3 regions of the Bradyrhizobium sp. MI1.4 genome follow, and region 3 is predicted to be linked to each of the others. Evidence: predicted binding sites of a transcription regulator. Region 3 holds the regulator's gene; each other region holds the start of a gene.

Region 1 (10,334 bases), on a different contig from region 3:
AGGGTGACGTTAGCCATGGGATTTACTTTTCCGTCTCCACGAGTCCGCGCACGAACAATTTCTGCATCACGACGACGACGAACACCGGGGGCAGCATCGCGAGCACGGCGGTCGCCATCACGATCGGCCATTCGGTCAGCGCGTCGGTGGTGGTGATCATCTTGCGGATGCCGACCTGGATGGTCTGCATGTCGTCGCGGGTGGTGATCAGCAGCGGCCAGAGATATTGATTCCAGCCGAGGATGAAGAGGATCACGAACAGCGCCGCCATGTTGGTGCGCGACAGCGGCAGCAGCGTATCCCAGAAGAAGCGCAAGGGACCGGCGCCGTCGATGCGCGAGGCTTCCAGCAGCTCGTCCGGGACGGTCATGAAGAACTGGCGGAACAGCAGCGTCGCGGTGGCCGAGGCGATCAGCGGCAGTGACAGGCCCGCATAGCTGTCGAGCATGTGCAGATCTGCGACGATCTTGTAGGTCGGATAGATGCGCACCTCGACCGGCAGCATCAGCGTGATGAAGATGATCCAGAAGATCGGCATCCGGAAGGGAAAGCGGAAATAGACGATCGCATAGGCGGAGATGATCGAGATCGCGATCTTGCCGACCGCGATCAGCAGTGCCATCACCAGCGAGTTCAGCATCATGTTGCCGACGGGCTCGCGGGTCGATCCGCTCGTGCCGACGAAAATGGTCTGGTAGTAGACCTCGAAGAAATGACCGCCCGGCAGCAGCGACATCTGCCCGTTGGCGATCAGCGCGTTGTCCTGGGTCGAGGCGACGAACGCGATGTAGACCGGGAAGGCGACGACCGCGATCCCGATCCAGAGGATGATGTGGGCGATGTAGCGCCGGAAGCCCTCTTCCTCGACCATCAGTAGGTCACCTTGCGTTCGACGAAGCGGAACTGGATTCCGGTGAGCACGATGACCATGACCATCAGGATCACCGACTGCGCCGCCGAGCTGCCGAGATTGCCGCCGAGCAAGCCGTCGGAATAGACCTTGTAGACCAGCGTGACCGTCGACGTTCCGGGACCGCCGCGGGTCATCGTGTCGATGATGCCGAACGTGTCGAAGAAGGCGTAGACGATGTTGACCACCAGCAGGAAGAAGATGGTCGGCGACAGCAACGGGAAGGTCACGGTCCAGAACCGCCGCATCGGACGGGCGCCGTCGATCGCGGCGGCCTCGAACACGCTCTTTGGGATCGCTTGCAGGCCGGCGAGGAAGAACAGGAAATTATAGGAGATCTGCTTCCACGCGGCGGCGAGGATGATCAGCGCCGCGGCCTGGTCGCCGTCGAGCAGCGGATTCCAGTCGACGCCCATATTGCGCAGATAGCGCGAGAGCACGCCGAGCGAGGGATGCAGCATGAAGATCCAGAGCACGCCGACCACGGGCGGTGCCACCGCATAGGGCCAGATCAGGAGCGTGCGGTAGAGCATCGAGCCACGCAGCGGCTTGTCCGCCATCACGGCGAGCAGCAGCGCAAAGGACAGCGACGAGACGGCGATGGCGAACGAGAACAAGAAGGTCCGGACGATCGCCTCGAAATAGGCTGCGTCCTTGAACAGCTCGACGTAATTCTCGAACCAGACAAAGGTGGTCGACAGACCGAACGCATCCTGGAGCAGGAAGGACTGGATCACCGCCTGCAGGGCCGGCCAATAGAAGAAAATCAGGACGATCGCGAGCTGCGGCGCAACCAGCGCGTACGGTAACAGTCTTGACTGGAAGATGGCTTGCTTTTGCATGATGCCAGCAGAGCGGCAGGCCGGGTCGCGGCCTGCCGCTCATTGCCTCACTTGACGGCGGTCTTTTCGAACTGCCGCAGCATCGTGTTGCCGCGCTCGACGGCGGCATCGAGCGCCTGCTTGGCGGTCTTCTTGCCGGCCAGCGCCTGCTCAATCTCTTCCGACCAGACGTCACGCAGCTGCACCATGTTGCCGAGGCGCAGACCGCGCGAATTCTCGGTCGGCTCCTTGTTGGTCAGCTCGAGCAGCGGGGTCTCGAGATAGGGCTGATCCTTGTAGAAGCCTTCTTCCTTCGCCTTGGCGTAGGCCGCCTTGGTGATCGGCAGGTAGCCGGAGGCCTTGTGGATGTAGACCTGGCGATCGGTGTCGGAGAGGAAGGTCAGGAATTTCGCGACGCCCTTGTATTCCTCGGCCGACTTGCCGCCCATCACCCACAGCGAAGCGCCGCCGATGATCGAGTTCTGCGGTGCGCCTTTGACGTCGGGATAATACGGCATCGGCACGGCGGTGAAGTTGAACTTGGCCTGCGCCTTGACGTTGCCGAAGAAGGCCGACGAGGTCAGGTAGATCGGGCACTCGCCCGAAGTGAAGCGGCCTTCGCCGGTGTTGGTGCGGCCGGCGTAGTCATAGGTCTTGGTCTTCTGCAGCTCGACCAGGGTTTCGAGATGCTTGACCTGAAGCGGTCCGTTGAACTCGAGCACGGTGTCGAAGCCGTCGAGGCCGTTGGCCTTGCTGGCGAGCGGCACGTTGTGCCACGCCGAGAGCTGCTCGAGATTGACCCAGGTGATCCAGGAGCCCGAGAAGCCGCAGGTGTCATGACCGGCAGCCTTCAGCTTCTTGGCGGCCTCGAACGTTTCGGGCCAGGTCTTCGGGATCTCTACGTTCGCCTTCTTCAGCTCGTCGAGGTTCACCCACATCACGGTCGAGGACGAGTTGAAAGGGAAGGACAGCATCTCGCCCTTCGACGTCGAATAATAACCGGTGATGGCGGGCAGGTAGATCTTGGGGTCGAACTTCTCGCCGGCGTCGGCCATCAGCTTGTAGACGGGCTTCACGGCGCCGGTCGCGGCCATCATGGTCGCGGTGCCGACTTCGAACACCTGCATGATGTGCGGGGCGTTGCCGGCGCGGAACGCCGCGATGCCGGCGTTCATCGTATCGGGATAGTTGCCCTTGTAGGTCGGGATCACCTTGTAGTCGCTCTGCGACGCGTTGAAGTCGGTGGCGAGCTTGACGATGACGTCGTTGTTGGCGCCGGTCATCGCGTGCCACCACTGGATTTCGGTCACGGCCAAGGCCGGCGAGGCCGATAGTCCAACCGTGAGTGCAATAGCGGCAGCCGCTCCAAAATGTCGAAGAGCCATCAAGTAAACCTCCCTTGGGCCGTCAAAAATGATCGCTTGCGCTAGCAGCGCCATATGACGTTCACATGACTGTGTAAGCGGCCGAAACGAAAGCGGCAAGCGCTGGAAAAGGGAAGCCGTCAAATAGGCGAATGCCGCGCGCGCAGCGTCCTCCGTTCGCGGTGCACAGAGCGCCCGCACCGCACTGCGGCATTGCCGTGGGATGTGGAAGGCGAGGGCGCTAGCGCTTGCGCTCGGGGCCGCAGACAGTGCCCTGCTCGACCATCGCGTCGATCTCGGACCTGGAGTAGCCGAATTCGCCCAGGACCTCGGCGGCGTGCTCGCTGAATTTCGGCGGCAGGCGCCGCAGGCTCGGCTTGCTGCGGTCGAGCCGGATCGGCGACGCCACGCCTTTGTACCAATCCTTCTCGATAATATCGCCGCGCGCGATCGTGTGCGGGTTGGTCAATGCCTGGTCGATCTTCTGCACGGGGCCGGCGGGCAGGCCCGCGGCGAGCAGGCGATTGCACAGCGGCTCGGCCTCGTGCTGGCTGAACACGGCGGCAAGCTCGGCCCGCAGCGCCTCGCGATTGCCGATGCGATCCTTGTTGCGCGCAAAGCGCGGATCGGTGCCGAGCTCGGGCTTGCCGATCTCCTTGGCGAGCTTGCGGAAGGTGCCGTCATTGCCGACGCCGATGAAGATGTCGTCGGTCTTGGTCGGGAAGATCGCATAGGGCACGAGGTTGGGATGCTCGTTGCCGGTGAGCGACGGCGGCTTGCCATGCATGAAATAATTCGCGGTGTGCGGATGCATGATGGCGAGACCGGTCTCGTACAGCGTGGTCTCCAGGAACTGGCCCTGGCCCGAGCGCTGCCGCTCCGACAGCGCCATCAAGATGCCGATCGCCGCATAGAGGCCGGTGCCGATGTCGACCAGCGGCACGCCGATCCGCATCGGTCCGCTCTCGGGCGAGCCGGTCGCCGCGATCATGCCGGTCATGGCCTGGATGATGGCGTCATAGCCGGGATTGCCGCCGCGCGGGCCGTCGGCGCCGAAGCCGCAGATCCGGCAATGCACGAGGCGCGGAAATTTCTCGCGTAACACCTCGTTGCCGATGCCCCATTTCTCCAGCGTGCCCGGCTTGAAGTTCTCGATCAGGACGTCGGCGCTCTCCAGCATCTTGAGCAGCACGGTCCGGCCGCCCTCGGAGGCGAGGTCGAGGCCGATCGAGCGCTTGTTGCGGTTGATGCCGATGAAATAGGCCGCGTCTTCCTCGTGGAAGGGAGGGCCCCAGTCGCGTACCTCGTCGCCTGCGGGCGGCTCGACCTTGATCACGTCGGCGCCATGGTCGGCGAGGATCTGGGTGCAATAGGGGCCGCCGAGCACGCGCGTCAGATCGATGACGCGCAGGCCGCTCATTGCACCCATGGCAGCTCCAGAACTGGCGGCTTCAGTCATGCCTTCGCGTCCCCTGTGTCGATGTGATCACAGGCCTAACGAGGTTCGTCCGAGCCGGCAATGGCTTCGCGCGTAGGGCGTCATGCAGGCCGCTCGCCGCAATCCCGCGAGATGGCAAATAAAGGGAAGCGGCCGGCCCGGGGGTATCCCGGGCCAGCCGCTTCACCGAAACCGGTCAGACCACCGTCAGGCGGACGTCGACATTGCCGCGCGTCGCGTTGGAATACGGGCACACCTGGTGCGCCTTCTCGACCAGCGCCTCGGCTTCCGCGCGGGCGAGGCCTGGCAGCGAGACGGCAAGGTCGATGTCGAGACCGAAGCCGCCGGCCGCGCGCGGGCCGATGCCGACGGTCGAAGTCACGGAGGCGTCGGCCGGAACCTTGGGGCCGCCCTGCGAGGACACGAACTTCATCGCGCCGATGAAGCAGGCGGCATAGCCCGCAGCAAACAGCTGCTCGGGATTGTTGCCGGCGCCGCCTCCGCCGCCGAGCTCCTTCGGCGTGGTGAGCTTGACGTCGAGCGCGCCGTCGAGGGTCGCGGCATGGCCGTCGCGGCCGCCGGTGGCCTTTGCGCTGGTCTTGTAGAGGACGTTCACTGACATTTTTGTCTCCCTGTGTTTTCGGGGTGGGGGCGCCATCTTTATCGCAAGCAATTAGATTGCGCGCAATTGAAATTATAGCGTCTCACATTTAATTGTTCGCAATTGAATGTAGCGACGGCCGGCCCCAGAATGGAGCAAGTCCTGTGAGATTCTCGATGCCCCGGAAACATTCGGCAGCGGACGCGCCGCTGCGCCTCGACAACCAGATCTGCTTCGCGGTCTATTCCGCCGCGCATGCGTTCAACCGCGTCTACAAGCCGCTGCTGGACCGGCTCGGCCTGACCTATCCGCAATATCTGGTGATGCTGGTGCTGTGGGAGCGCGACGACGTGCCGGTCAAGAGCATCGGCGAAAAGCTGCACCTGGATTCGGGCACGCTGACACCGCTGCTCAAGCGGCTCGAGGCGGCCCACCTCGTCAAGCGCACGCGCTCGAGCGAGGACGAGCGTCAGGTGCTGATCGCGTTGACGCCGCAGGGCCAGGCCTTGAAGGACAAGGCGCGGGCCGTGCCGCAATCGATTCTGGCGGCATCGGACTGCTCGGTCTCGGAGCTTGTCGCGATGAAGGACGAGATTGTGGCGTTGCGCGATCGGTTGAATGCGGTGATCGGGGAGTAGGGTTAGAGGTGCGCTCTTAGGACAGCCGCTTCTTTGTGAAGGCTCGGCCGGAGTGAGACTTCAGGTAGGCTTCAAAAGCGAGCGCTTTGTGCTTGTCAGGGAAGGCGCAGTACCAGATCAGCTTCCAAGGCTTGAACTTGGCAGTGTGGGTGGATTTGCCAGCATTGTGCTCTGGAAACCGGCGCTTCAGATCTTCCGTAGCCCCAACGTATTCCTGCTCGGGAAATTCGATGCTGCGGAGGATGTAGACGTACCACATTGACGATTATCGCCCGGGCAGCCGCTGCGTGGGAGTCTCACCAGTCCGTCTTCGCCCTTCGGGCTTCGCCGGACACCACGCTTCGCCCTTCGAGCTCCGCGCGGCTGCGCCACGCGTAGCCCGAAGGGCGAAGCGTGGTGGAGCCAGGCGGGATCGAACCGCCGACCTCTTGCATGCCATGCAAGCGCTCTCCCAGCTGAGCTATGGCCCCTTAACCGTCCGACGCGCCTTGGGCGACGCGTCGGGAAAGACCCAGAACCACAGTTCTGGAATTATCTCAAGTCTCTTCGTCACCGCCGACATCACCAATGATGTCGGTGACGTCCTCATCGCCTTCTTCGTCGTCGGCGATAAAGGTCGAATCATCGTCGTCATCGTCCTCGATAGTTTCATCGACTTCGATGTCGTCCTCGGATTCGGGCACGACGGCCTTGACCTTGCCGGTGTTCTCCTCGGCATCGGCCTCCTCGAGCGAGACCTCCTCGACCTCCGCCGGCTCTGGCGTGGCGTCGGCGGCAGCGGCTGCGTGACGGGCTTCGGCACCGCGGGGTGCGCGAGCCGGCGCGATGGGCGCGATCGGCACGACTTCACCGGTATAGGGCGAGATCACCGGATTCTTGTTGAGGTCATAGAACTTTTTGCCCGTGGTCGGGCAAATACGTTTAGTTCCGAGTTCGGACTTGGCCACGGCAGAGGAATCCTGGAAATGTCTGAAAAGCGGTGCTTCACTTGGCTAGTTGGCGGCCCGCTGTCAATAGCGCATTGCGGGAGAACGACATGCCCGTGACGGCGGGGAGACCATGTGGTACCTGCCCCGCGAGTCCCGCAGGGACGTTTCGGGCCTACCCAAGGACACAAACTTGACCGATTCCGACAAGCCGACGCCGCTCCAGTCGCGCGCCAGCGGTCCCCTGACCGGGAAAGTAAGGGTGCCCGGAGACAAGTCGATCTCCCACCGTGCCCTCATCCTCGGCGCGCTCGCGGTCGGAGAGACGCGGATTTCGGGCCTCCTGGAGGGCGAGGACGTCCTTAACACCGCCAAATCCATGCAGGCGCTCGGCGCCAGGGTCGAGCGTACCGGAGATTTCGCCTGGAAGGTGAACGGCGTGGGTGTCGCAGGCTTCGCGGAGCCCAAAGCGCCGCTGGATTTCGGCAACTCCGGCACCGGCTGCCGGCTCGTCATGGGCGCCGTCGCCGGCTGTCCGATCTCCGCGGTTTTCGACGGCGATGCCTCACTGCGCAGCCGGCCCATGCGCCGGATCCTGGATCCCCTGGAAAAGATGGGCGCGAAGGTCGTCTCCGGCGGCGCGGGCGGCCGTCTGCCGCTGACCGTCCAGGGTGCGCGCGATCCGCTGCCGATCACCTACAAGACGCCTGTGGCCTCGGCCCAGATCAAATCCGCCGTGCTGCTCGCGGGCCTGGCCGCGCCGGGCGCCACGACCGTCATCGAGACCGAGGCCAGTCGCGACCACACCGAGCTGATGCTCAAGCATTTCGGCGCCGAGATCAGCTCGGTGCAAGAAGGTCAGCACGGCCGCCGTATCACGCTCGTGGGGCAGCCGGAACTGCATGGCGCCAATGTCGTCGTGCCCGCCGATCCCTCGTCGGCGGCGTTCCCCATCGTTGCTGCGCTGATCGTCGAAGGCTCCGAAATCGTCCTGCCCGACGTCATGACCAATCCGCTGCGGACGGGTCTTTTCACCACGCTGCGCGAAATGGGCGCCTCGATCGAGGAAAGCGAAGTTCGCGGCGACGCTGGCGAGCCGATGGCAAAGCTGCGGGTACGCGCCTCGAAATTGCGCGGTGTCGAGGTGCCGCCGGAGCGTGCACCGTCGATGATCGACGAATATCTGGTGCTGGCGGTGGCGGCCGCCTTTGCCGAGGGCACGACCATCATGCGCGGCCTCCAGGAGCTGCGCGTCAAGGAATCCGACCGTTTGGAGGCAACCGCCGCCATGCTCCGCGTCAACGGTGTCAAGGTCGAGGTCTCCGGCGACGATTTGATCGTCGAAGGCCGCGGCCACGTTCCTGGGGGCGGCGTCGTGGCCACCCACATGGATCATCGCATCGCGATGTCCGCGCTGGTGATGGGCTGCGCCTCCGATCAGCCGGTAACCGTCGATGACACCGCCTTCATCGCCACCAGTTTTCCGGATTTCATCCCGATGATGCGTTCGCTTGGGGCCGATTTTTCATGATCATTGCCATCGACGGGCCCGCGGCGTCGGGCAAGGGCACCCTCGGCAAGCGCCTTGCCCACCATTACGGCTACCGTCACCTTGATACCGGCGTGATCTATCGCGCGGTGGCCTATTCCCTGATGCAGTCCGGTCATGATCTCCGGGACGAGGCGGCGGCGGTCGCTGCGGCGCTGGAACTCGATCCCGAAAAGTTCGGCAATCCCGCGCTGAAGACCCAGAAGGCCGGCGAGGGCGCCTCGATCGTCTCGGCGATCCCCAAGGTGCGCGAGGCCCTCATCAACTTTCAGCGGCAATTCGCCGCCGATCCGCCCGGCGCCGTGCTCGATGGGCGCGATATTGGAACCGTGATCTGCCCCCATGCCGACGTGAAGATCTTCGTCGTCGCCGACCCCAAGGTCCGTGCCCGCCGCCGGACCATGGAGGCCAAGGCGCGGGGCGAGGAGGCCGACGAGGCGGCCGTGCTCGCCGACATCATCCAGCGCGACGAACGCGACAAGAACCGGGCGATCGCCCCCCTGAAGCCGGCCGCGGATGCTTACTTGCTAGATAACTCCCAACTGGATATAGAAGGCGGCGTCCGGGCCGCCATCGACATTATCGAGGCCGTCCGAGCGGGCCGGTCGCGGGGTTAAGCCGCTGCCGTCATTGGAGGAAGCGCCCGCTCCCGCTCTTTGAGGTCGATACTCTCGGTCCCTGCTTGGGGCCGACGCGATCCAGGCTCCGGACAAAAGATTTCCACGTATCGAACGCGCGGGCCTCAGCCGGCCCGCTTCCGCTGTTCCGCCCTCCAGGTCGGAGCAGCGAGCGGTCGCTCGAAGGTTCTGCGGACCTTCCGACACTGCGCGTACGAGGCGCCCAAGAACCCAACGGCCGGCACGACATCCGCAACTGGAGAACAAATGGCTTCGACTTCTGCTGATACCTATAGCCCGTCGCGCGACGATTTCGCCGCGATGCTCGACGAGTCCTTCGCAGGCGGCAACCTGCAGGAAAGCTCAGTCATCAAGGGCAAGGTTGTTGCAATCGAAAAGGACATGGCCGTCATCGACGTCGGCCTGAAGACGGAGGGCCGCGTTGCCCTGCGCGAATTTTCCGGCCCCGGCCGTGACAGCGAGCTCAAGGTCGGCGACGAGGTGGAAGTGTTCCTCGATCGGATCGAGAACGCCCTCGGCGAAGCCGTGCTGTCGCGCGACAAGGCGCGCCGCGAAGAGAGCTGGGGCAAGCTCGAGAAGGCCTTCCAGAACAACGAGAAGGTCAACGGCGTCATCTTCAACCAGGTCAAGGGCGGCTTCACCGTCGACCTCGACGGTGCCGTGGCCTTCCTGCCGCGTTCGCAGGTCGACATCCGTCCGATCCGCGACGTTGCGCCGCTGATGAACAACTCGCAGCCGTTCCAGATCCTCAAGATGGACCGTCGCCGCGGCAACATCGTCGTGTCCCGCCGCACGGTTCTCGAAGAGACCCGCGCCGAGCAGCGCCAGGAACTGGTGCAGAACCTCGAAGAGGGTCAGGTCATCGACGGCGTGGTCAAGAACATCACCGATTACGGTGCGTTCGTTGATCTCGGCGGCATCGACGGTCTGCTGCACGTCACCGATATCGCGTGGCGCCGCGTCAACCATCCGACCGAGGTGCTCTCGATCGGCCAGACCGTGAAGGTCAAGATCATCAAGATCAACCACGAGACGCACCGCATCTCGCTGGGCATGAAGCAGCTGTTGGACGATCCGTGGCAGGGCATCGAAGCCAAGTACCCGCTGGGTGCCCGCTTCACCGGTCGCGTCACCAACATCACCGACTACGGCGCGTTCGTCGAGCTCGAGCCGGGCATCGAAGGCCTGATCCACGTCTCCGAGATGTCGTGGACCAAGAAGAACATGCACCCCGGCAAGATCGTTTCGACCTCGCAGGAAGTCGAAGTGCAGGTGCTGGAAGTGGATTCCGTCAAGCGCCGCATCTCGCTCGGCCTCAAGCAGACCATGCGCAACCCGTGGGAGGTCTTCGTCGAAGGTCACCCGACCGGTTCGACGGTCGAGGGCGAGGTCAAGAACAAGACCGAATTCGGTTTGTTCCTGGGCCTCGAGGGCGACGTCGACGGCATG
Region 2 (10,334 bases), on a different contig from region 3:
AATTGCGCAGCGCGCTGCCGAAATAAACCGGCGTCAGATGACCCTCGCGAAACGCTTCGAGCTCGAACGGTTTTGAAGCCGCGGTGACGAGTTCGAGCTCGTCCTTGACCGCCGACACGTCGAGATTGGCATTGAGCTTGGCGAGCTCGGCGATCTCGATCTGCTGCGCCGCGCCAGTTTTGGCGCCACCGCCTTCGAGCAGGCGCACGCCGCCATTGACGACGTCATAGGTGCCGAGGAACTCGCGGCCGCGGCCGACAGGCCAGGTCATCGGCGTGGTATCGAGCGCCAGCGTCTTCTCGATCTCGTCGAGAAGCTCGAAGACGTCGCGGCTCTCGCGGTCCATCTTGTTGATGAAGGTGATGATCGGGATATCCCGAAGACGACACACCTCGAACAGCTTTCGGGTGCGCGCCTCGATGCCCTTGGCGGCGTCGATCACCATGACGGCGGAATCGACCGCCGTGAGCGTGCGATAGGTGTCTTCCGAAAAGTCCTCGTGGCCCGGCGTGTCCAGCAGGTTGAACACGAGGCCCTCGAACTCGAAGGTCATGACCGAGGTCACGACCGAGATGCCGCGCTCGCGCTCGATCTTCATCCAGTCCGAACGCGTGTTGCGCCGCTCGCCCTTGGCCTTGACCTGGCCGGCCAGATTGATGGCGCCACCGAACAGCAGCAGCTTTTCGGTCAGCGTGGTCTTGCCGGCGTCCGGATGCGAGATGATCGCAAAGGTACGCCGCCGCGACACTTCAGCGGCAAGCGAGGAACGGGCCGTCGATTCGGCTGTGGTGGCGATGTCGGACATTGCGGCAGCGTTTGGCAGGGAAAATGAGCCTGATCAAGCCTGATCTGGTGATTGCGGAGGCTTCCGGCCAGCCCCATATCGGGCTTGGGTTGGGAGGGACGGCCTTCCCTTGCTATCAGCACACCAGTCGCGGGGACGACCCTGCCTTGAATGGAGGGTCGTCATGGCCTGGAGCATCCTGTTCGTCGCCGGTCTGCTGGAGATCTCCTGGGCCATCGGCCTCAAATATACCGAGGGGTTCACCAGGCTCGTTCCGTCAATCCTCACGCTCGGCGCCATGGCCGGCAGCATCATCCTGCTCGGGCTCGCTCTCAAATCGCTGCCGATTGGAACCGCTTATGCGGTCTGGACCGGCATCGGTGCGGTCGGCACCGCGACGCTCGGCATCGTCCTGTTCGGCGAGCCGGCCACCGCGTTCCGCCTCGCCAGCATCGGGCTGATCGTCGCCGGCATTGTCGGACTGAAGCTGGTTACCTGACGAAGATCTTGACCGCCCACCAGCTCAGCGCGGCGACGATGGCCGAGGCCGGCATCGTGATCACCCAGGCATAGACGATCGAGCTGGCGACGTTCCAGCGCACCGCCGAGAGGCGGCGGGCCGCGCCGACGCCGACGATGGCGCCGGTGATGGTGTGGGTGGTCGAGACCGGAACACCGAGAAAGGTCGCCATGAACAGGGTCGCGGCACCGCCGGTCTCGGCGCAAAAGCCCTGCATCGGGGTCAGCCTGGTGATGCGCAGGCCCATGGTGCGGACGATGCGCCAGCCGCCCATCAGCGTCCCCATCGCCATCGCGGCCTGGCACGAGAGCACCACCCAGAAGGGTACGAAGAATTCGCCGCCGAGCTGGCCCTGCGAATAGAGCAGCACGGCGATGATGCCCATGGTCTTCTGAGCGTCGTTACCACCATGGCCGAGCGAATAGAGCGAGGCGGAGGCGAATTGCAGGATGCGGAAGGCGCGATCCACGGCAAAGGGCGTGGAGCGCACCGAGGCCCAGGAGACGATCGCGACCAGCACCATCGCGAGCAGGAAGCCGACCAGCGGAGACAGCACGATGGCGATCACCGTCTTGGACAACCCGCTCCAGACCGCCGCTGAAAGGCCGGCTTTGGCCACGCCGGCACCAAACAAGCCGCCGATCAATGCATGAGACGAGGACGATGGGATGCCGAGCGCCCATGTCACCAGGTTCCAGACGATGGCGCCGACCAGCGCGGCGAAGATCACCTGAGCATCCACGATCGCGGGATCGATGATGCCGGTGCCGATAGTCTGGGCAACGTGCAGCCCGAACACCATGAAGGCGACGAAGTTGAAGAACGCGGCCCAGAACACCGCGTATTGCGGCCGCAGCACGCGGGTCGAGACGATGGTCGCGATCGAATTGGCGGCGTCGTGCAGGCCGTTCAGGAAGTCGAACAGCAGCGCGACGGCGATCAATCCGACAAGGACGGGAAGACCCAACGCAACATCCACGGCGTGGCCCCTGCCCTAAACTTGCTCGATGACGATGCTGTTGATCTCGTTCGCGACGTCGTCGAAGCGGTCGGCGACTTTCTCGAGATGGTCGTAGATCTCTGCGCCGACGATGAAATCCATCGCGTTGCCGCCGCGATGCTTGAGGAACAGTTCCTTCAGCCCGATATCATGGAGATCGTCGACGCGGCCTTCCAGCTTGCCAAGCTCTTCCGTGATCGCGGTCAGCATGGCCACGTTCTGACCGATCTTCTGCATCAGCGGCAGCGCGCGGCCGACCAGATTGGCGCATTCGATCAGAAGCCCGCCGATCTCCCGCATCGGCGGCTCGAAGCTGCGGACCTCGAACAGCATCACGGCCTTGGCGGTCTGCTGCATCTGGTCGATGGCGTCGTCCATCGAGGTGATCAGGTTCTTGATGTCGCCGCGGTCGAACGGGGTGATGAAGGTGCGGCGCACCGCGGTCAGCACCTCACGGGTGATGTTGTCGGCATCGTTCTCGAACTGGTTGACGCGCTGGCAATAGACCGGCGTCTCCTCGCCCCCGTTGAGCATGCTCTGGAGCGCGATCGAGCCCTGGATCACGGTCTGGGCGTGGCGGTCGAACAGGTCGAAGAACCGTTCTTCCTTCGGCAGGAAAGCGCGAAACAATCGCATCATGGGAGAGAGACTACCGGTTGGATGATGGCCTGGCCCAAGCGGGCCGTCATGAAACTGTCATAGACCATTTTCGATCCACGCGCGTGCCACCTCACGCCCGTGGAGCCGGATCATCCACCGCTTTCGCGCGTCAACACATCTTCTATTATATCAACGACTTACAGCGACCGCCGGAAGTAATGCGCGATTTCGCCGATGACGCCACGGCGGAAGGTGAGCACGCAGATCACGAAGATCGAGCCCTGGATCACGGTCACCCATTGACCGAACCCCGCCAGATATTGCTGCATGGCGATGATCACGAAGGCACCGACCACGGGACCGAAGACGGTTCCGAGTCCGCCGACCAGCGTCATCAGCACGACTTCGCCCGACATCGACCAGTGCACGTCGGTGAGCGAGGCATTCTGCGCCACGAAGACTTTCAGCGCACCGGCAAAGCCGGCCAGCGTGCCCGACAGGACGAAAGCCAGGAACTTGTACTGATCGGTGCGGTAACCCAGCGAGATCGCGCGCGGCTCGTTCTCGCGGATCGCCTTGAGGACTTCGCCGAACGGCGAGTTGATGATGCGGAAGATCAGCAGGAAGCCGGCGAGGAAACCGACCAGCACCACGTAGTAGAGCACGGTGGGCTTGGTCAGATCGAAGACGCCGAACATGCGTCCCTGCGGAATGCCCTGGATACCGTCTTCGCCATGGGTGAACGGCGCCTGGAGGTAGATGAAGTACAAGAGCTGCGACAGCGCCAGCGTGATCATCGAGAAATAGATGCCCTGGCGGCGGATCGAGATATAGCCCGTGATGAGCGAGAGCACGAAGGCACCGGCGACCCCGACGAGGATGCCGAGTTCCGGCGGCAGCGCCCATACTTTCAGCGCATGCGCGCTGCAATAGCCGGCCGTGCCCAGGAACATCGCATGGCCGAAGGACAGTAAACCGCCGTAGCCGATCAGCAGGTTGAAGGCGCAGGCGAGCAGCGCGAAGCACAGCGCCTGCATCACGAAGAACGGGTAGACCCCCGTGAATGGCACCGAAGCCAGCAGCAGCGCCATCACCACGAACACGATCATCTCGTCGCGGATCGCGCGCGGGGTTACCGGCAGCGTGTCGTCCGTCAAGGCTGTCATATCAGGCCGCCCTTCCCGTCAATCCCGTTGGCTTCACCAAGAGCACCAGCACCATCAGCACGAACACGACGGTGTTGGAGGCCTCGGGGTAGAAATATTTGGTCAGGCCTTCGATCACACCGAGCGCGAAGCCGGTGATGATGGAGCCCATGATCGATCCCATGCCGCCGATCACGACCACCGCGAACACCACGATGATGAGGTCGGCGCCCATCAACGGCCGCACCTGGTTGATCGGCGCCGACAGCACGCCGGCGAGTGCTGCAAGGCCGACACCGAGGCCGTAGGTCAGCGTGATCATGCGCGGCACGTTGACGCCGAAGGCGCGCACGAGCGTCGGGTTTTCGGTGGCGGCGCGCAAATAGGCGCCGAGCCGCGTCTTCTCGATCAGGAACCAGGTCGCGATGCAGACCACCAGCGAGAAGATGACGACCCAGCCGCGATAGACCGGCAGGAACATGAAGCCGAGATTCATGCCGCCCTTGAGCTGGTCCGGAATGGCGTAAGGCAGGCCGGAGGAGCCGAAGTAGTTCTGAAACACGCCCTGCACGATTAGCGCAATGCCGAAGGTCAGCAGCAGGCCGTAGAGATGATCCAGCCCGGTCAGCCATTGCAGCATGGTCCGTTCCAGGATCATGCCGAAGATGCCGACGATAACAGGCGCAAGCAGCAACGCCCACCAGTAGTTGATGCCGCCGAGGTTCAGCAGGAAGTAGGCGACGAACGCGCCCATCATGTAGAGCGCGCCATGGGCGAAATTGATGATGTTGAGCATGCCGAAGATCACGGCAAGCCCGAGACTGAGCAGCGCGTAGAACGAGCCGTTGATCAGTCCTACCAGTAGCTGAGCGTAAAGAGCCTGCATCGATCCCGCACCTGGTCCCTTCGGCGTTCCCTGAAAGTCGCCCGCAGGCCTGATGGCCTGCGGGCGGTTAGCTTACTTCTTCAAGAGCGCGCACTTGCTCTCGGACAGCGGCGTGAAGGCCTGGTCGCCCGGCACCGTGCCGACCAGCTTGTAGAAGTCCCACGGTCCCTTGGACTCGGAGGGCTTCTTCACCTCGAACAGATAGGCATTGTGGATGGTGCGGCCGTTGGGCTGGATCTCGCCCTTGCCGAACAGATCGTCTTCCGTCGGCATCGACTTCATCTTCTCGACGACCTTGACGCCGTCATGCGGGTTGCCGCCGAGCGCTTCCAGTGCCTTGAAATAGTGACGCACGCCCGCATAGACGCCGGCCTGCACCATGGTCGGCGGCGCGTTGTTCTTCATCTTCTCGGCGAAGCGCTTCGAGAACGCCCGGGTCTGGTCGTTCATGTCCCAGTAGAAGGTCTCGGTGAAGTTGAGGCCCTGTGCGGTCTCGAGCCCGATCGCCTTGACGTCGGTGAGGAACAGCAGCAGCGCCGCGAGCTTCTGGCCGCCCTTGACGATGCCGAACTCGGCCGCCTGCTTGATCGTGTTGGTGGTATCGCCGCCGGCATTGGCAAGGCCGATGATCTTGGCCTTGGAAGCCTGCGCCTGGAGCAGGAAGGACGAGAAGTCCGGCGTGTTCAGCGGGTGCTTGACGCCGCCGACCACCTTGCCGCCATTTGCGGTAACGACAGCGGTGGTGTCGCGCTCCAGCGCCGCGCCAAAGGCGTAGTCCGCGGTCAGGAAGAACCACGTGTCGCCGCCGGCCTTCACCAGCGCCTGGCCGGTGGTGTGGGCCAGCATGTATGTGTCGTAGGTCCAGTGCACCGTGTTGGGCGAGCACTGCGCGTTGGTCAAATCCGAGGTCGCCGCGCCCGAGTTGATATAGACGCCGTTCTTTTCCTTGATGACGTTGTTGACCGCGAGCGCCACGCCGGAATTCGGCACGTCGACGATGAGGTCGACCTTGTCGACGTCGAACCATTGCCGCGCGATCGCGGTGCCGATGTCGGGCTTGTTCTGGTGATCACCCGAGATGATGTCGATCTTCCAGCCCTTCGCAGCCAGACCGGAATCTTCAATGGCCATCTGCGCGGCGAGCGTCGAGCCCGGCCCGCCGAGATCGGCATAGAGCCCGGACTGATCGGACAGCGCGCCGATCTTGACGGTCTTGTCCTGCGCGAAGGCTACGCCCGCGGTGGTCACGGCCAGAGCCGTGCCGAGCAGAAACGACGCAATCGACTTTGTCATCATGCTACTTCCCTATGAATCTTCTTGTTGGCAGTTCTAGACACCGAGATAGGTGTGGAGCTTGTCCATGTTGGCGGCGAGCTCCGCATTGGAAAATCCGTCAATGATCTTGCCGTGCTCGACCACGTAATAGCGGTCAGCGACAGTGGATGCGAACCGGAAGTTCTGCTCGACCAGGAGGATCGTAAAACCCTCCTTCTTGAGCCGCGCAATGGTGTGGCCGATCTGCTGGATGATGACGGGCGCGAGACCCTCCGTCGGCTCGTCCAGCATCAGGAAGTTCGCGCCGGTGCGCAGGATGCGCGCGATCGCGAGCATCTGCTGCTCGCCGCCGGAGAGTTTGGTTCCCTGGCTGTTGAGCCGTTCCTTCAGGTTCGGAAACAGATCGAAGATCTGCTCGAGCGGCAATCCGCCGGGACGCACCACCGGTGGCAGCAGCAGGTTCTCGCGGACATCGAGGCTGGCGAAAATTCCCCGCTCTTCCGGGCAGAACGCGATTCCCATCCGCGCGATCTTGTCCGAGGTCGTGCGGATGATGTCCTGGTTATTGAACTTCACCGAGCCGGTGCGCTTGCCGATGATGCCCATGATCGACTTCAGCGTGGTGGTCTTGCCGGCGCCGTTGCGCCCGAGCAGGGTGACGACCTCGCCCGCGTTCACGTCGAAGTTGATCCCGTGCAGGATGTGGGACTCGCCGTACCAAGCTTCGAGGTTGCGGACCTGGAGGAGGTTGCCGCCGCTCGCGGCCTTTGCGGGAGCTTCCGCCGTTGCAGTCTCAGCCATGACCGGCTCCCAGATAGGCTTCCTTGACGCGTTCGTCCTTGGTGAGCTCGCTGTAATGGCCTTGCGCCAGCACCTGGCCGCGCGTCAACACGGTGATGATGTCGGAGAGATTGGCAACGACGCTCAGATTATGCTCGACCATCAGGATGGTGTATTTCGCGGAGATGCGCTTGATCAACGCCGCGATCTTGTCGATGTCCTCGTGGCCCATGCCGGCCATCGGCTCGTCCAGCAGCATCATCTCCGGGTCGAGCGCGAGCGTGGTTGCGATCTCCAGTGCGCGCTTGCGCCCGTAGGGCATCTCGACCGCGGGCGTATTGGAAAACTCGCTGAGGCCGACATCGTTCAACAGCTCGCGCGCGCGATCGTTGAATTGGTTGAGGACGGACTTGGAGCGCCAGAAATCGAAGGAGCTGCCGTGCTGGCGCTGAAGCGCGACGCGCACGTTTTCCAGCGCGGTGAGATGGGGAAATACCGCCGAGATCTGGAACGAGCGAACCAGCCCCAGGCGAGCCACGTCGGCGGGCGCCATCGCGGTGATGTCCTGCCCCTTGTACAGGATTTTTCCGGCAGACGGTTTGAGGAACTTGGTCAAAAGATTGAAGCACGTCGTCTTGCCGGCGCCGTTCGGGCCGATCAACGCGTGAATGCTCCCACGGCGAACCTTGAGCGCAACGCCGCGGACGGCGAAGAAGCCCGCGAACTCCTTGGTCAAGCCTTCCGTTTCGAGAATGAACTCATCGGCCAAACAGTTTTCCCCCTGCCCGCACAACGCGCGTGGCTATCCTTGTTGCTTCGGCTTTCCGGAGGCCCTTGGAGCCACTCCCTGGAGCCCATCCGGAACGCCGCCTCCGGGCGCGGAATATGCCGGAGGTGACGGGGGTTAGGCAAGGCGGAAAGCTGAGCAGGTCAGGCCTCCGGCCGGGAGACTTATGCTCCCTTAGTCGGACATGTTTTGTTGTCGCGCCTGCCCGGCTTCCCGGTTCGCAAAGCGCCGGTCATCAAGCCGTCGTTAACGGTCTTTCGTTCCATGCGCCAGCCTTCATAGAAAATTTTCCCGCAGCGAGGATCATGCGCGGGTTTCATGCGTCCGGAATTTCTATTCGCCGGGAATATTGTCTTGGATTTTGCAAGCGCGGCTCCTTCCGTGGTCAAGTCGATCAGGCAGCGTGATCTCCTGAACACGTGGCTGCGGCTCTATGCGCGCGAGCAGACGGCCCCGGCGATCTGGGAGTACCAGCCTGCGCGGCTCGAGGAAGAGCTCTCCGATCTGATCTATTATACGGTGGATGCGTCGATGCCGACACCGCGTCTGACCATCCAGAGCGAAGGCACGCGCATCTCGCGCGCCTATGGACACACCGGCAAGGGCGTTCTGCTCGACGACTATATCGGGCCGCGTCTCGCGCCCCTGGTGATGCCGGTCTATCATGAATGCGTGGCGCGTGGGCTGCCTGTCTACAGCGTTGCCGACGTCGATGACATCTACGGCCGTATCGTCGCCTATGAGCGCCTGCTGCTGCCGTTCCAGAGCGACGGCAAGGTCTGTCACATCATCGCGTCGCTCAAGACCTTCTGCGAGGACGGCGGCTTCGAGATCAAGAATCTGATGCGCGGAAATGACGCGCTGCCGCGCCCGAGATTGCGCGCGGTGATCGACCACGACCTGTTCCATCGCACCCCGGGCCGCATCGCGCCGGCCGAACTGGTCGAGTTCGCGGACCAGCAGGGCTCAGGTGTTCCCACCGAGATCATCGAGCTGAACTAGCGGTCAGCGCGATTTGGCGGCGGCTTCCTTGGTCGTGACTTCCTTGACATAGATCTCCGGCTTGAAGCCGACCAGCAGCTTGCCGCCGACTTCAAGCACCGGCCGCTTGATCATCGATGGTTGCGCTAGCATCAACGCCAGCGCCTTTTTCTCGGAGAGGCCTTCCTTGTCGGCATCGGGCAGCTTCTTGAAAGTCGTGCCGGCGCGGTTGAGCAGCGTCTCCCAACCGACCTTCTCGCTCCACTGCTTGAGCTTGTCCTTCTCCACGCCCGCCGTCTTGTAGTCGTGAAACGCGTAGGCGACGCCATGGCTGTCGAGCCAGGCGCGCGCCTTCTTCATGGTGTCGCAGTTCTTGATGCCGTAGATGATGTTGGGCAAAGCGTTCCTCGCGCATGCGTCGTATCGTGATCCCAAGGCGTTGTACGCAACTCCGGTTCGCGCGACAATATTGCGAAAACGATGCCAGCTCTTCGAACGGACACTCCATGCACGTCACCCACGATCCAGCCGCGACCGCATCGCCGACCATCGACTTCGACACTTTTCTCGCGGTCGATATCCGCGTCGGCACCATCGTCGATGCAAAGCCGTTCCCCGAGGCGCGCAAGCCGGCCTGGCGGCTGTGGATCGACTTCGGTCCCGCGATCGGCGTGCGCAAGAGCTCGGCGCAGATCACCGAAAATCATCCGCTTGAAACGCTAGTGGGCCAACAGGTGGCTGCGGTCGTGAATTTCCCGCCGCGCCAGATCGGCCCCGTTGTCTCGGAGGTGCTGACCCTCGGTTTCCCCGATGCCGACGGCAAAGTCGTGCTGGTGCAGCCGAGCAAGCCCGTGCCGAACGGCGGACGGCTGTTCTAGGACCGCGCGCTCAAGGGGCGTTTCCTGGCCGCCGGGGGCGCCTTTGAAGGTTACCTCCTGTTTCCCGGCCCCCGGTTCCTCGGGCTTGACCACGATACCCTTTCATAATAAAAATGACTGACTGATCGTTTTTTATCATATCAGGTGTTGCGAAGCCGCTTGTCCTGCAGAACGACTAAAACGATTGATTTGTCATTTTTTTGTGGATGGCGAATGCCGAAAATCAGCGACAAGCAACGTGAAGGCCGGCGGCAGCAGATTCTCGAAGCCGCCCTTGCCTGCTTCGCCGAGGACGGTTTTCACCAGACCGGGATGGCCGACATCGTCAAACGGTCGGGGCTGAGCCACGGTGCGGTCTATCTCTACTTCCAGAGCAAGGACGATCTGATCGAGGCACTCGCCGACGACCGGCATCGGCGCGAGGCCGTGCTCAATTCGGTCGCGCAAGGATCCGGCGATCCGATCGAAGGACTTCACGCGCTGGTCGGCGTCTACGCGCAATGGCTCACCGACTCCGCCGGCGAAGCGCGCCGCCGTGTCGGCATCCATGGCTGGGCCGAAGCCCTACGCAACCGCCGCGTCCGCACCAGCGTCGTGGAAGGCATCGACATGCCCCGCGCCCTGATCGTCGCCCTGGTCGAGCGGGGCCAGCATGACGGCCTCATCAAACGCGATCTCGGTGCGGAAGCGATCGCGCG
Region 3 (10,334 bases):
ATTGTGGACCGTCGATCACCTCGTCGGTGACCTCCTCGCCGCGATGGGCGGGCAGGCAGTGCATGAATAGCGCATCCGGCTTGGCAAGCGACATCAGCTGCGCATTGACCTGATAGGGCTTGAGCACGTTGTGGCGGTGCTCGCCTTCCTTGTCGCCCATCGACACCCAGGTGTCGGTCACGACACAATCGGCGCCGCGCACGGCGGCTTCGGCATCCGTGCCGAGCATGATCGGCGCGCCGGTCGCCTTGATGAAGTCGCGCATCGCCTTTTTCGGCGCGAGCTCCGGAGGCGTCGCGACATTGAGCTGGAACTTGAAGCGCTCGGCGGCGTGCGCCCAGGAGGCGAGCACGTTGTTGTCGTCGCCGGTCCAGGCCACGGTCTTGCCCTCGATCGGGCCGCGATGTTCCTCGTAGGTCATGAGGTCCGCCATCACCTGGCAGGGATGCGAGCGGCGCGTCAGGCCGTTGATGACGGGCACGGTGGCGTTTGCCGCAAGCTCCAGCAGCGCATCGTGATTGAGAATGCGGATCATGATGGCGTCGACATAGCGCGACAGCACGCGCGCGGTGTCGGCGATGGTCTCGCCGCGGCCGAGCTGCATTTCGGCGCCGGTGAGCATGATGGGCTCGCCGCCGAGCTGGCGCATGGCGACGTCGAAAGACACCCGCGTCCGCGTCGAGGGGCGCTCGAAGATCATCGCCAGGGTCTTGCCTTCGAGCGGCCTGACCGGCTGATGCGCCTTCTGCTTCGCCTTCATCGCGGAGGACGCAGCGAGCATGCGCTTGAGCTCCGACAGCGGCAGCTCGTTGATATCGAGGAAGTGCTTCGGTGTTTTATCGGGCGACTTGCTCATCAGCTTGCCGCCCGCTTGTTGCCGGACAACGCGGTGCAGGCGCGCTCGAGCCGCCCGACGCTGTCCTCGATCTCGGCTTCGGTAACGATCAAAGGCGGCAGGAAACGCACGACATTGTCGCCGGCACCGACGGTGAGCAGCTTTTGGTCGCGCAAGGCTGCAACGAGATCGCCGGAGGGCACCACGGCCTTGATGCCGATCAGGAGGCCCTCGCCGCGCACTTCGCTGACGACATCGCCGTGACGGTCGATCACGGAGGCGAGCTTCTGCTTGAGCAGCAGCGACATCCTCTGCACGTGGTCGAAGAAGCCGGGCTTGAGCATGACGTCGAGCACGGCGTTCGCAGCCGCGATCGCGAGCGGATTGCCCCCGAAGGTCGAGCCGTGCGAGCCCGGCGTCATGCCGGACGCCGCTTCCGCGGTCGCAAGGCAGGCGCCGATCGGGAAGCCGCCGCCGAGCGCCTTGGCCAGCGACATCACGTCGGGTTCGACGCCAAGGCGGCGGTACGCGAACAGATCGCCGGTGCGGCCCATGCCGGTCTGCACCTCGTCGAAGGCGAGCAACAGACCCTTCTCGTCGCAGAGCTGGCGCAACGCCCTCAGGAAGGCGGGCGTTGCCGAACGCACACCGCCCTCGCCCTGGATCGGCTCGATCAGGATGCCGGCGGTCTGCGGACCGATTGCCTTTTTCACGGCATCGAGATCGCCATGCGCAACCTGGTCGAAGCCCTCCATCGGAGGGCCGAAACCTTCGAGATATTTTGCCGATCCCGTTGCGGCCAGCGTCGCCAGCGTGCGGCCATGGAAGGCGCCTTCGAAGGTGATCATGCGATAGCGGTCGGGATGACCCTTTGCGGCGTGATAACGGCGCACGACCTTGATCACGCATTCCAGCGCTTCGGCGCCGGAATTGCAGAAGAACACGAAGTCCGCGAAGCTTTCATTGCACAGGCGCGCGGCGAGCTTTTCGCCGTCCGGGCTCTGGAACAGGTTCGACATGTGCCAGAGCTTGGTGGCCTGCTCCTGCAACGCCGCGACCAGCGCCGGATGGGCATGGCCGAGCGCATTCACCGCCACCCCGGAGGTGAAATCGAGATAGCGCTCGCCATTGGTCGCGATCAGCCAGCAGCCTTCGCCACGCTCGAAACCAAGGTCGGACCTGGCGAAAACGGGGAGCAAATGCGGCGCTGCGCTGTTAGTCATGATGGTCACTTGAATGTTGCGGACGGAGTGAGCGTGCATTGCGCAACGCACCATCGACCGGCCCGGAAAACGAAACGTGCCGCCTCTTGAGGGCGGCACGTGCGACTATCTTAGGCCTGGTGAAACGGGTGTCAATGCCGCCCGGAAAGCCTCGCGAAACGCTGAATCCGTAGTCTTGCGGTGCCGATTTTGCGGGATTTGGCCACGGAACATGTGGAAGCGAGTCGGCGGACTCTTGCGCGGGAGTCACGCCATATTGTAGCGTTTGGATTGTCAGATACGACATCTCGTGCAGTGGTTCTGATCTTTAAGTCCTTATGTACCGGCGTAAACGTTCGGGCGTTCAAGACGCGCCCGGCGAGCCTTAAGGGATTCTGGCGGCACGGGTTTTTGAAGGCTTAGGCATTCGCTGCGAGGCCCCAGGATGGCTGGCGCGCAGCGAGGGAAAGGGTGCAATGACGGTTTTGACCTGGTCCGATGATCGCGTCGAGCAGCTGAAAAAGCTCTGGGAGGCCGGACTTTCGGCCAGCCAGATCGCGGCGGAGCTCGGCAATGTGACCCGCAATGCCGTGATCGGCAAAGTGCACAGGCTCGGCCTTTCGGGCCGCGCCAAGAGCCCATCATCGGCAGCGCCGCGGCCGCGCAAGGCGCGCCCCGCGCAGCACATGATGCGGGTGAGCCGCCCGATCTCGCGCGGCAACACCGCGCTGGCGCAGGCCTTCGAGGTGGAGGCTGAGCCGGATCCGGTCACCTATGACAACGTGGTGCCGATGAGCCAGCGGCTGTCGCTGCTGGAATTGAACGAGGCGACCTGCCACTGGCCGGTCGGCGATCCCTCGAGCCCGGACTTCTTCTTCTGCGGTGGAAGGGCGCTGTCCGGACTGCCCTATTGCGCTCAGCACTCGCGCGTTGCGTACCAGCCGGCGTCGGATCGGCGCCGCGCACCGGTAAAGCCGGGTCCCCGTTAGTCGTCACGCGAAGACAGTTCAACAATTTCAGTGTCGTCCCGGCCTAGTGCGCAATTGCGCACAGGGGGCCGGGACCCATACTCCGAGCACGCAATAATCGTGCGGAAGGGGTCACTCCGAGTCTTCGCCAAACCACGTTCGGTGGTTATGGGCCCGGATCAGCGCTCGCTTCGCTCGCTTGTCCGGGACGACGGCTGAGAATGCAGGGACAGCTCGCCAACAAACAAGCCTGCAACCCTACACCTGCTCTGCCTTGGCAAACCGATCATCCAGCGCGTAGCCGGCGCCGCGGACGGTGCGGATCGGGTCCTGCTCGCGGCCGAGATTGAGCAGCTTGCGCAGGCGGCCGATATGCACGTCGACGGTGCGCTCGTCGATATAGATGTCGCGGCCCCAGACGCTGTCGAGCAGCTGTTCGCGCGAGAACACCCGTCCCGGGTGCTCCAGGAAGAACTCCAGCAGGCGATATTCGGTCGGACCGAGATCGATCGGCCGGCCCGAGCGCGCCACGCGGCGCTTGTCACGGTCGAGCTCGATGTCGCCAAAAGCAAGGACGGTGGCGAGGCGCTCCGGGCTCGCGCGCCGCAGCAGGCCTTTCACGCGCGCCAGCAGCTCCGGCACCGAGAACGGCTTGACGATGTAATCGTCGGCGCCGGTCGCAAGACCCCGCACCCGCTCGCTCTCCTCGCCGCGCGCGGTGAGCATGATGATCGGGAGCTGCTTGGTCTCGGGACGGGTGCGAAGCCGCCGACACAATTCGATGCCTGACAGGCCCGGCAGCATCCAGTCGAGCACGATCAGATCGGGGATGTGCTCCTTGAGGCGGGTGTCGGCGTCGTCGCCGCGCATCACCGTCTCGACGTCATAGCCGTCGCCTTCGAGGTTGTAGCGGAGAAGCTCGGTCAGGGCTTCCTCGTCCTCAACCACCATAATGCGTGCGCCCATCGGGTCGTCGCTCCTTAAATCTTCAGGTGTTCGGTACCGTGTTGGCAAAGGTCGTCATGTCGCCCTTCGGCCGCTTGTCGGTGATCGCCTGGCCCTCGATCATGTAGAACACGGTCTCGGCGATATTGGTGGCGTGGTCGCCGATCCGCTCGATGTTCTTGGCGCAGAACATCAAATGGATGCAGAACGAGATATTGCGCGGATCCTCCATCATGTAGGTGAGGAGTTCGCGGAACAGCGAGGTGCAGATGGCGTCGACTTCCTCGTCGCCCTTCCACACCGCCATCGCCGCCGGCAAATCATGCGCGGCATAGGCGTCCAGCACCGACTTGACCTGCTGCTGCACGAGGTCGGTCATGTGCTCGAGGCCGCGGAACAGCTTGAGCGGATGGAAGTCCGTCTCCAGCGCCGCAACCCGCTTGCCCATGTTCTTGGCGAGGTCGCCGATGCGCTCGAGATCGGTCGCGACGCGCATGGCGCCGACGATCTCGCGCAGATCGACCGCCATCGGCTGGCGGCGGGCGATGGTGAGCACCGCACGCTCCTCGATGCGCTTCTGCAGCGCGTCGAGCTCGGTGTCGATGGCGACGACGCGCTGGCCGAGCGGGACGTCGCGGCGGATCAGCGCGTCGACGGACTCGACGATCATGCGCTCGGCGATGCCGCCCATCTCGGCGACCAGGCGAGTGAGTTCCTGGAGGTCGGTGTCGAAGGCCTTTGCGGTATGTTCAGAACCCATGTCGCGTCTCCTAGCCGAACCGGCCGGTGATGTAATCCTGCGTGCGCCGATCGGACGGCGACGTGAAGATCTTGCTGGTGTCGTCGAACTCTATCAGCTCGCCGAGATACATGAAGGCGGTCTTGTCGGAGACGCGCGCCGCCTGCTGCATGTTGTGGGTGACGATCGCAATCGTGTAATCCTCGGACAGCTCCTGGATCAGCTCCTCGACCTTGGCGGTCGAGATCGGGTCGAGCGCCGAACAGGGTTCGTCGAACAGAATCACCTCGGGCCTCACCGCGACGGTGCGGGCGATGCAGAGGCGCTGCTGCTGGCCGCCGGAGAGCGACAGGCCGGAGGCGTTGAGCTTGTCCTTGACCTCGTTCCACAGCGCGCCGCCGCGCAGCGCCTTCTCGACGCGGCCGTCCATCTCGGACTTCGAGATCTTCTCATAGAGACGGATGCCGAACGCGATGTTCTCGTAGATCGTCATCGGGAACGGCGTCGGCTTCTGGAACACCATGCCGACGCGGGCGCGCAGCAAATTGAGGTCCAGCCTGGGGTCGAGAATGTTGGTCTGATCGAGCATGAGCTGACCGGTGGCGCGCTGGCCGGGATAGAGGTCGTACATCCGGTTGAAGATGCGCAGCAGGGTCGACTTGCCGCAGCCCGACGGACCGATGAACGCCGTAACGCGGTTGGCGCCGAGCGTCAGGTTGATGTTCTTCAGCGCATGGTGCTCGCCGTAATAGAAGTTCAGGTTACGCACGGTCACCTTGGGAGGCGCCTCGGGCAGCACCGCCGCATGCGGCAGTCCACCGGACGCGCTCATCGACACGGAAAGATCACTCATTTTGCGGTCCTCTCGGCGCCAAGGATGCGCGCGAAAATATTAAGGGCAAGAACGGTCAGGGTGATGAGCAGCGCCCCGCTCCAGGCCAACTGCTTCCAATAGGCATAGGGGCTCTGCACGAAGTTGTTGATGGTCACAGGCAGGTTCGCCATCGTCTTGTTCAGGCCGAGGCTGAAGAACTGGTTCGATAGCGCGGTGAACAGCAGCGGCGCGGTTTCACCGGCGACGCGAGCGGTCGCGAGCAGCACGCCGGTGATGAGACCCGATCGGGCAGCCCGATAAGCGATCCGCTTGATCACCAGCGAACGCGGCAGGCCGAGCGCCGAGGCCGCCTCGCGCAACGCGTTCGGCACCAGCAGCAGCATGTCCTCGGTCGTGCGCAGCACCACCGGGATCACGATGACCGCGAGGGCGAGCGAGCCTGCGATCGCCGAGAAGCCGCGCATCGGCACCACCACGGCGCCGTAGATGAACAGGCCGATGATGATCGAGGGCGCCGAGAGCAGGATGTCGTTGATGAAGCGGATCACCGAGGTCAGCCGGTCATTGCGGCCGTATTCGGCGAGATAGGTGCCGGCGAACATACCGAGCGGCGCGCCGATGCCGACGCCGATCACGGTCATGATCAGCGAGCCGACGATGGCGTTGAGCAGACCGCCCTCGTTCGATCCCGGTGGCGGCGTGTTCTCGGTGAACAGCTGGACATTGAGTCCCGCCAGCCCGTTGTAGAGCAGCGTGATCAGGATCAGCGCGAGCCAGGTGACGCCGAAGGCGGTTGCGGCGATGCAGAGCCCGCGGACGACGATGTCCTTGCGGCGTCGGCGTGAATAGATCGGATTCATGGCGCTAATTCCCCGCCTTCTTTTCCAGCCGCATCAGCATCAGCCGCGCCGCTGCGAGCACGAAGAAGGTCAGAACGAACAGCAGGAGGCCGAGCAGGATCAGGCCGGATTGGTGCAGGCCGTCGCTCTCGGCGAACTCGGATGCGATCGCCGCCGAGATCGTGGTGCCCGGCGCAAAGATCGATGACGAGATCCGGAACGAGTTGCCGATGATGAAGGTCACCGCCATGGTCTCGCCGAGCGCGCGGCCCAGCGCCAGCATGATGCCGCCGATGACGCCGACCCGGGTGTAGGGGATCACCACGCTGCGGACGACTTCCCATGTGGTGCAGCCGACGCCGTAGGCGGCTTCCTTCAGGACCGGAGGCACCGTCTTGAACACGTCGACCGAGATCGAGGTGATGAAGGGCAGCACCATGATGGCAAGGATCAGCGCGGCATTGAACAGGCTGAGATAGGACGGGGGACCTGCGAAGATCGCGCCCAGCACGGGAACGCCGTCGAAGATCTTGATCATGAAGGGCTGGAACGTGTTGGCCAGGAACGGACCCAACACGAAGAAGCCCCACATGCCGTAGATGATCGAGGGAATACCGGCGAGCAGCTCGATTGCCATGCCGATCGGGCGGCGCAGCCATTGCGGGCAGAGCTCGGTGAGGAAGATCGCAATGCCGAGACCCACGGGAATGGCGATCAGCATCGCGATGAAGGAGGTGACGAGCGTGCCGTACATCGGCCCGAGCGCGCCGAGCACCGGCGGATCTGCGGAGGGCGCCCAGCGCTGCGTCCAGAGGAAGGAGACGCCGTATTCTTTCATCGCCGGGAAAGCGCCGACGATCAGCGAAATGATGATGCCGCCGAGGATCAGAAGCACCGAGATCGCGGAGAGCCGCGTAATCCAGTAGAAGGTAACGTCGCCGACCTTGAACGCGCTCAAGGCCTTGGCGCGGTCATACGGTCCGGCGTCGTCGATTACATCGCTCTGAACGGCCATCTCTGCCACGCCGATCCCCTGTACCAAATAGTATACGTTTTTTGTTGGTCCGTGCCCCGGATGCAGCGCAGCGCATCCGGAGCACGAGCGTCGCGAACCTAGCTCTTGATGTCGGCAGCCCAGGTCTTCTCGATCAGCTGAACGACCGGATCCGGCATCGGGATGTAGTCGAGCTCTTCAGCCGCCTTGCCGCCGCTCTTGAAGGCCCAGCGGAAGAACTTGATGGCTTCCTGCGAGGCCGCCTTGTCGGTGGCGTCCTTGTGCATGAGGATGAAGGTCGCCGCCGTGATCGGCCAGGATTTCTCGCCGGGCTGGTCGGTCAGGATGACGTAGTAGCCGGGAGCCTTGGCCCAGTCGGCGTTGGAGGCGGCCGCCTGGAAGGCTTCGACGGTGGGCTGCACAGGCTTGCCGGCCTTGTTGATGAGACCGGTGTAGGTCAGCTTGTTCTGCTTGGCATAGGCGTACTCGACATAGCCAATCGAGTTCTTGGTCTGGCTGATGTTGCCGGACACGCCTTCATTGCCCTTGGCGCCGACGCCGACCGGCCACTCGACCGCGGTACCCTCACCGACCTTGCTCTTCCAATCCGCGCTGGCCTTGGCGAGGTAGTTGGTGAAGTTGAAGGTGGTGCCCGAACCGTCCGAACGGCGGACCACGGTGATGGCCTCCGAGGGCAGCTTCACGTTCGGGTTGAGCTTCTTGATCGCGGCGTCGTCCCATTTGGTGATCTTGCCGAGATAGATGCTGGCCAGCGTCTCGCCGTCGAACACCAGTTCACCGGGCTTCACGCCCTCGATGTTGACGACGGGCACGATGGCACCCATCACCATCGGCCACTGGACGAGGCCGTCCTTCTCGAGCTGCTCGGCCTTGAGCGGCGCATCGCTGGCGCCGAAGGTCACGGTCTTGGCCTGGATCTGCTTAATACCGCCGCCGGAGCCGATCGACTGGTAGTTCAGACCGTTGCCGGTCTCCTTCTTGTAGGCGTCGGCCCATTTGGAATAGATCGGGAACGGGAACGTCGCGCCGGCTCCGGTGATGTCGGCAGCAAAGGCCGCCGTCGTCGATGCGGCGACCATGCCAGCAGCGACGAGTGTTTTGAGGAAATTCATGCTGGTCTCCATACAGGGGAGCGAAGCGCCATCCGCGCCCGATCGCGCTCCCCGTGCCGCCCCTTTAGGAGCGGACAGCTGAGCTTTTACGAAGGTTTGGTGACAGTCGGATGACAGTGTTAAGCAGCTGAAATCGCTGGAATTTAGCTCAGAGCCGCAGGCTTGCCCTGGGGAAAACAGGCGGTGAAAGTGGCGCCCTGTTTGGGCACGCTTTCGATCAAAAGCCGGCCGCGATGACGGTTAAGAATATGTTTCACCAGCGACAATCCCAGGCCGGTGCCGCCCTGCGAGCGGCTGTCGCCGACATCGACCCGGTAGAAGCGCTCGGTCAGCCGCGGCAGGTGCTCCGGCGCGATGCCGGGGCCGAAATCCCGGACCAGCACCCGGATTTCCTGAGTTCCATCAGGGGCCGCGCCTGATATCAGCGACACGATAATGCGTCCACCGGAGGCGCCGTATTTGAGCGCGTTCTCGATCAAATTCTCGAACAGGCGGAGCAACTCCTCGCGGTCCCCCGCGATCAGCACCGGGGTCTCGGGCAGCTGGGTCTCGACCTCGACCTGGCGTTCCCGCGCCAGCGGTTCGAGCCCATCGGCGACCTGCAAGATGATCGGCAGCAGGTCGACCAGGGTGTCGGGCCGCACATGGGCCGACAGCTCCACCCGCGACAGCGACAAGAGATCGTCGATCAGGCGCGCCATCCGGGTGGCCTGGTTGTGCATGATGCCGAGGAAGCGCTCGCGCGCCTTGGGATCCTCCTTGGCTTGGCCCTGGAGCGTGTCGATGAAGCCGGACAGCGCGGCCAGCGGCGTGCGCAGCTCGTGGCTGGCATTGGCGACGAAATCGGCCCGCATTTCCTCGACCCGGCGCAGCGGCGTCTGGTCGTGAAAGGTCATCAGCATGCATTTGTCGGCGCCGCCAAAGGTGGTCGGCACCGGCACCGGCGTGATGGTCAGCTCCATCCAGCGGTCGACCGGGACATGGTCGAGATAGGTCGCGCGCCGCGGCTCGGTGGTCGCGATCGACTCGCGCAGCGCCGTGATGATCTCGGGCGAGCGCAGCGCGAACTGGGCGAGCTCATTCCGGCGCAGTGCCGGCGCGAGCTGGGCGGCTGCGGCGTTGAGATGGATGACGCGGCCGGCGCGGTCGAGCAGGACCGCGGGATCGGGCATGCCGGCGACCACTGCGGCGACCGCCGCGCTCTCGACCGGGTTGACGCGGCGGGTCTCTTCGCGCGAGGCGGCGGTATCGTGCAGGCGCCACGGGATCAGCGCTGCGGCCGCGATGCAGAGGAACACCGCAATCGCATGCAGCGCCGATAATTCCCCCAGCGAGACCACCACGGATAGCGCGAGCGCCGCGGCGATCAGGATGACGGTCGAGTGCCGCAGCCGGTCGGACCAGGGCGGGGAGGAGGGAGAAGTTGGGGCGTCGATCGCCATCGGGGCGGGCTTCTCCAAAAGGCCTTGCGCCGGTCAGGCGCCGCTGTCGCTGCGCTTTCTCACGTAAGCGGCTTCAGGCGCGGGGCCGGGGTCGAGCTTGAGCGCCGCCTGCTGCAGGCGCTTCGATCGCGCGCCGATGATAACTTCGCGAAACGTCAGCAAGATTACAGAAATGACGAAAGGGGACAGATAATAGAGGACGCGGAACAGCAGCATCCCGCCCAGCAGCTCCTCGCGGTCCATCTGCCAGAGCCCGACCAGCATCGCCGCGTCGAACACGCCAAGGCCTCCGGGCGAATGGCTGGCAAAGCCGAGCAGCGTGGCCGAGACGAAGATCACCGCGACCACCACGAAACCGAGATTGGGCTCGTCAGGGACCAGCACGTACATCGCGAGCGCGCA

The links. Region 3 encodes PhoB, which activates phosphate uptake and scavenging genes when phosphate is short. Its sites were predicted from a motif close to TGTCATNNANCTGTCAT; they were not measured.
Region 1: ugpB (sn-glycerol-3-phosphate ABC transporter substrate-binding protein UgpB) is a predicted target of PhoB. The motif match lies at 3,171-3,187, and genes of this name have one in related genera.
Region 2: AC0L23_RS07415 (DUF47 domain-containing protein) is a predicted target of PhoB. The motif match lies at 2,988-3,004, and genes of this name have one in related genera.

Annotation. Positions count from the first base shown of each region.
Region 1 is NZ_JBVVPP010000026.1:4,776-15,109, forward strand. Features, by position in the region: gene AC0L23_RS24645 (sn-glycerol-3-phosphate import ATP-binding protein UgpC) at 1-17, opposite strand, end outside; gene ugpE (sn-glycerol-3-phosphate ABC transporter permease UgpE) at 23-871, opposite strand; gene ugpA (sn-glycerol-3-phosphate ABC transporter permease UgpA) at 871-1,752, opposite strand; gene ugpB (sn-glycerol-3-phosphate ABC transporter substrate-binding protein UgpB) at 1,800-3,116, opposite strand; gene AC0L23_RS24665 (CaiB/BaiF CoA transferase family protein) at 3,337-4,554, opposite strand; gene AC0L23_RS24670 (organic hydroperoxide resistance protein) at 4,730-5,155, opposite strand; gene AC0L23_RS24675 (MarR family winged helix-turn-helix transcriptional regulator) at 5,311-5,772, shown strand; gene AC0L23_RS24680 (GIY-YIG nuclease family protein) at 5,789-6,031, opposite strand; tRNA gene AC0L23_RS24685 (tRNA-Ala) at 6,167-6,242, opposite strand; gene AC0L23_RS24690 (TIGR02300 family protein) at 6,309-6,719, opposite strand; gene aroA (3-phosphoshikimate 1-carboxyvinyltransferase) at 6,832-8,229, shown strand; gene cmk ((d)CMP kinase) at 8,226-8,864, shown strand; gene rpsA (30S ribosomal protein S1) at 9,132-10,334, shown strand, end outside.
Region 2 is NZ_JBVVPP010000004.1:283,133-293,466, reverse strand. Features, by position in the region: gene AC0L23_RS07430 (peptide chain release factor 3) at 1-805, opposite strand, end outside; gene sugE (quaternary ammonium compound efflux SMR transporter SugE) at 969-1,283, shown strand; gene AC0L23_RS07420 (inorganic phosphate transporter) at 1,276-2,283, opposite strand; gene AC0L23_RS07415 (DUF47 domain-containing protein) at 2,299-2,943, opposite strand; gene AC0L23_RS07410 (branched-chain amino acid ABC transporter permease) at 3,102-4,070, opposite strand; gene AC0L23_RS07405 (branched-chain amino acid ABC transporter permease) at 4,072-4,935, opposite strand; gene AC0L23_RS07400 (ABC transporter substrate-binding protein) at 5,008-6,231, opposite strand; gene AC0L23_RS07395 (ABC transporter ATP-binding protein) at 6,265-7,011, opposite strand; gene AC0L23_RS07390 (ABC transporter ATP-binding protein) at 7,004-7,759, opposite strand; gene AC0L23_RS07385 (PAS domain-containing protein) at 8,096-8,779, shown strand; gene AC0L23_RS07380 (ArsC family reductase) at 8,783-9,157, opposite strand; gene AC0L23_RS07375 (tRNA-binding protein) at 9,265-9,636, shown strand; gene AC0L23_RS07370 (TetR/AcrR family transcriptional regulator) at 9,850-10,334, shown strand, end outside.
Region 3 is NZ_JBVVPP010000051.1:6,797-17,130, reverse strand. Features, by position in the region: gene argF (ornithine carbamoyltransferase) at 1-856, opposite strand, end outside; gene AC0L23_RS32765 (aspartate aminotransferase family protein) at 856-2,058, opposite strand; gene AC0L23_RS32760 (GcrA family cell cycle regulator) at 2,514-3,026, shown strand; gene phoB (phosphate regulon transcriptional regulator PhoB) at 3,264-3,971, opposite strand; gene phoU (phosphate signaling complex protein PhoU) at 3,994-4,710, opposite strand; gene pstB (phosphate ABC transporter ATP-binding protein PstB) at 4,721-5,542, opposite strand; gene pstA (phosphate ABC transporter permease PstA) at 5,539-6,384, opposite strand; gene pstC (phosphate ABC transporter permease subunit PstC) at 6,389-7,378, opposite strand; gene pstS (phosphate ABC transporter substrate-binding protein PstS) at 7,477-8,490, opposite strand; gene AC0L23_RS32725 (ATP-binding protein) at 8,634-9,932, opposite strand; gene AC0L23_RS32720 (putative bifunctional lysylphosphatidylglycerol flippase/synthetase) at 9,966-10,334, opposite strand, start outside.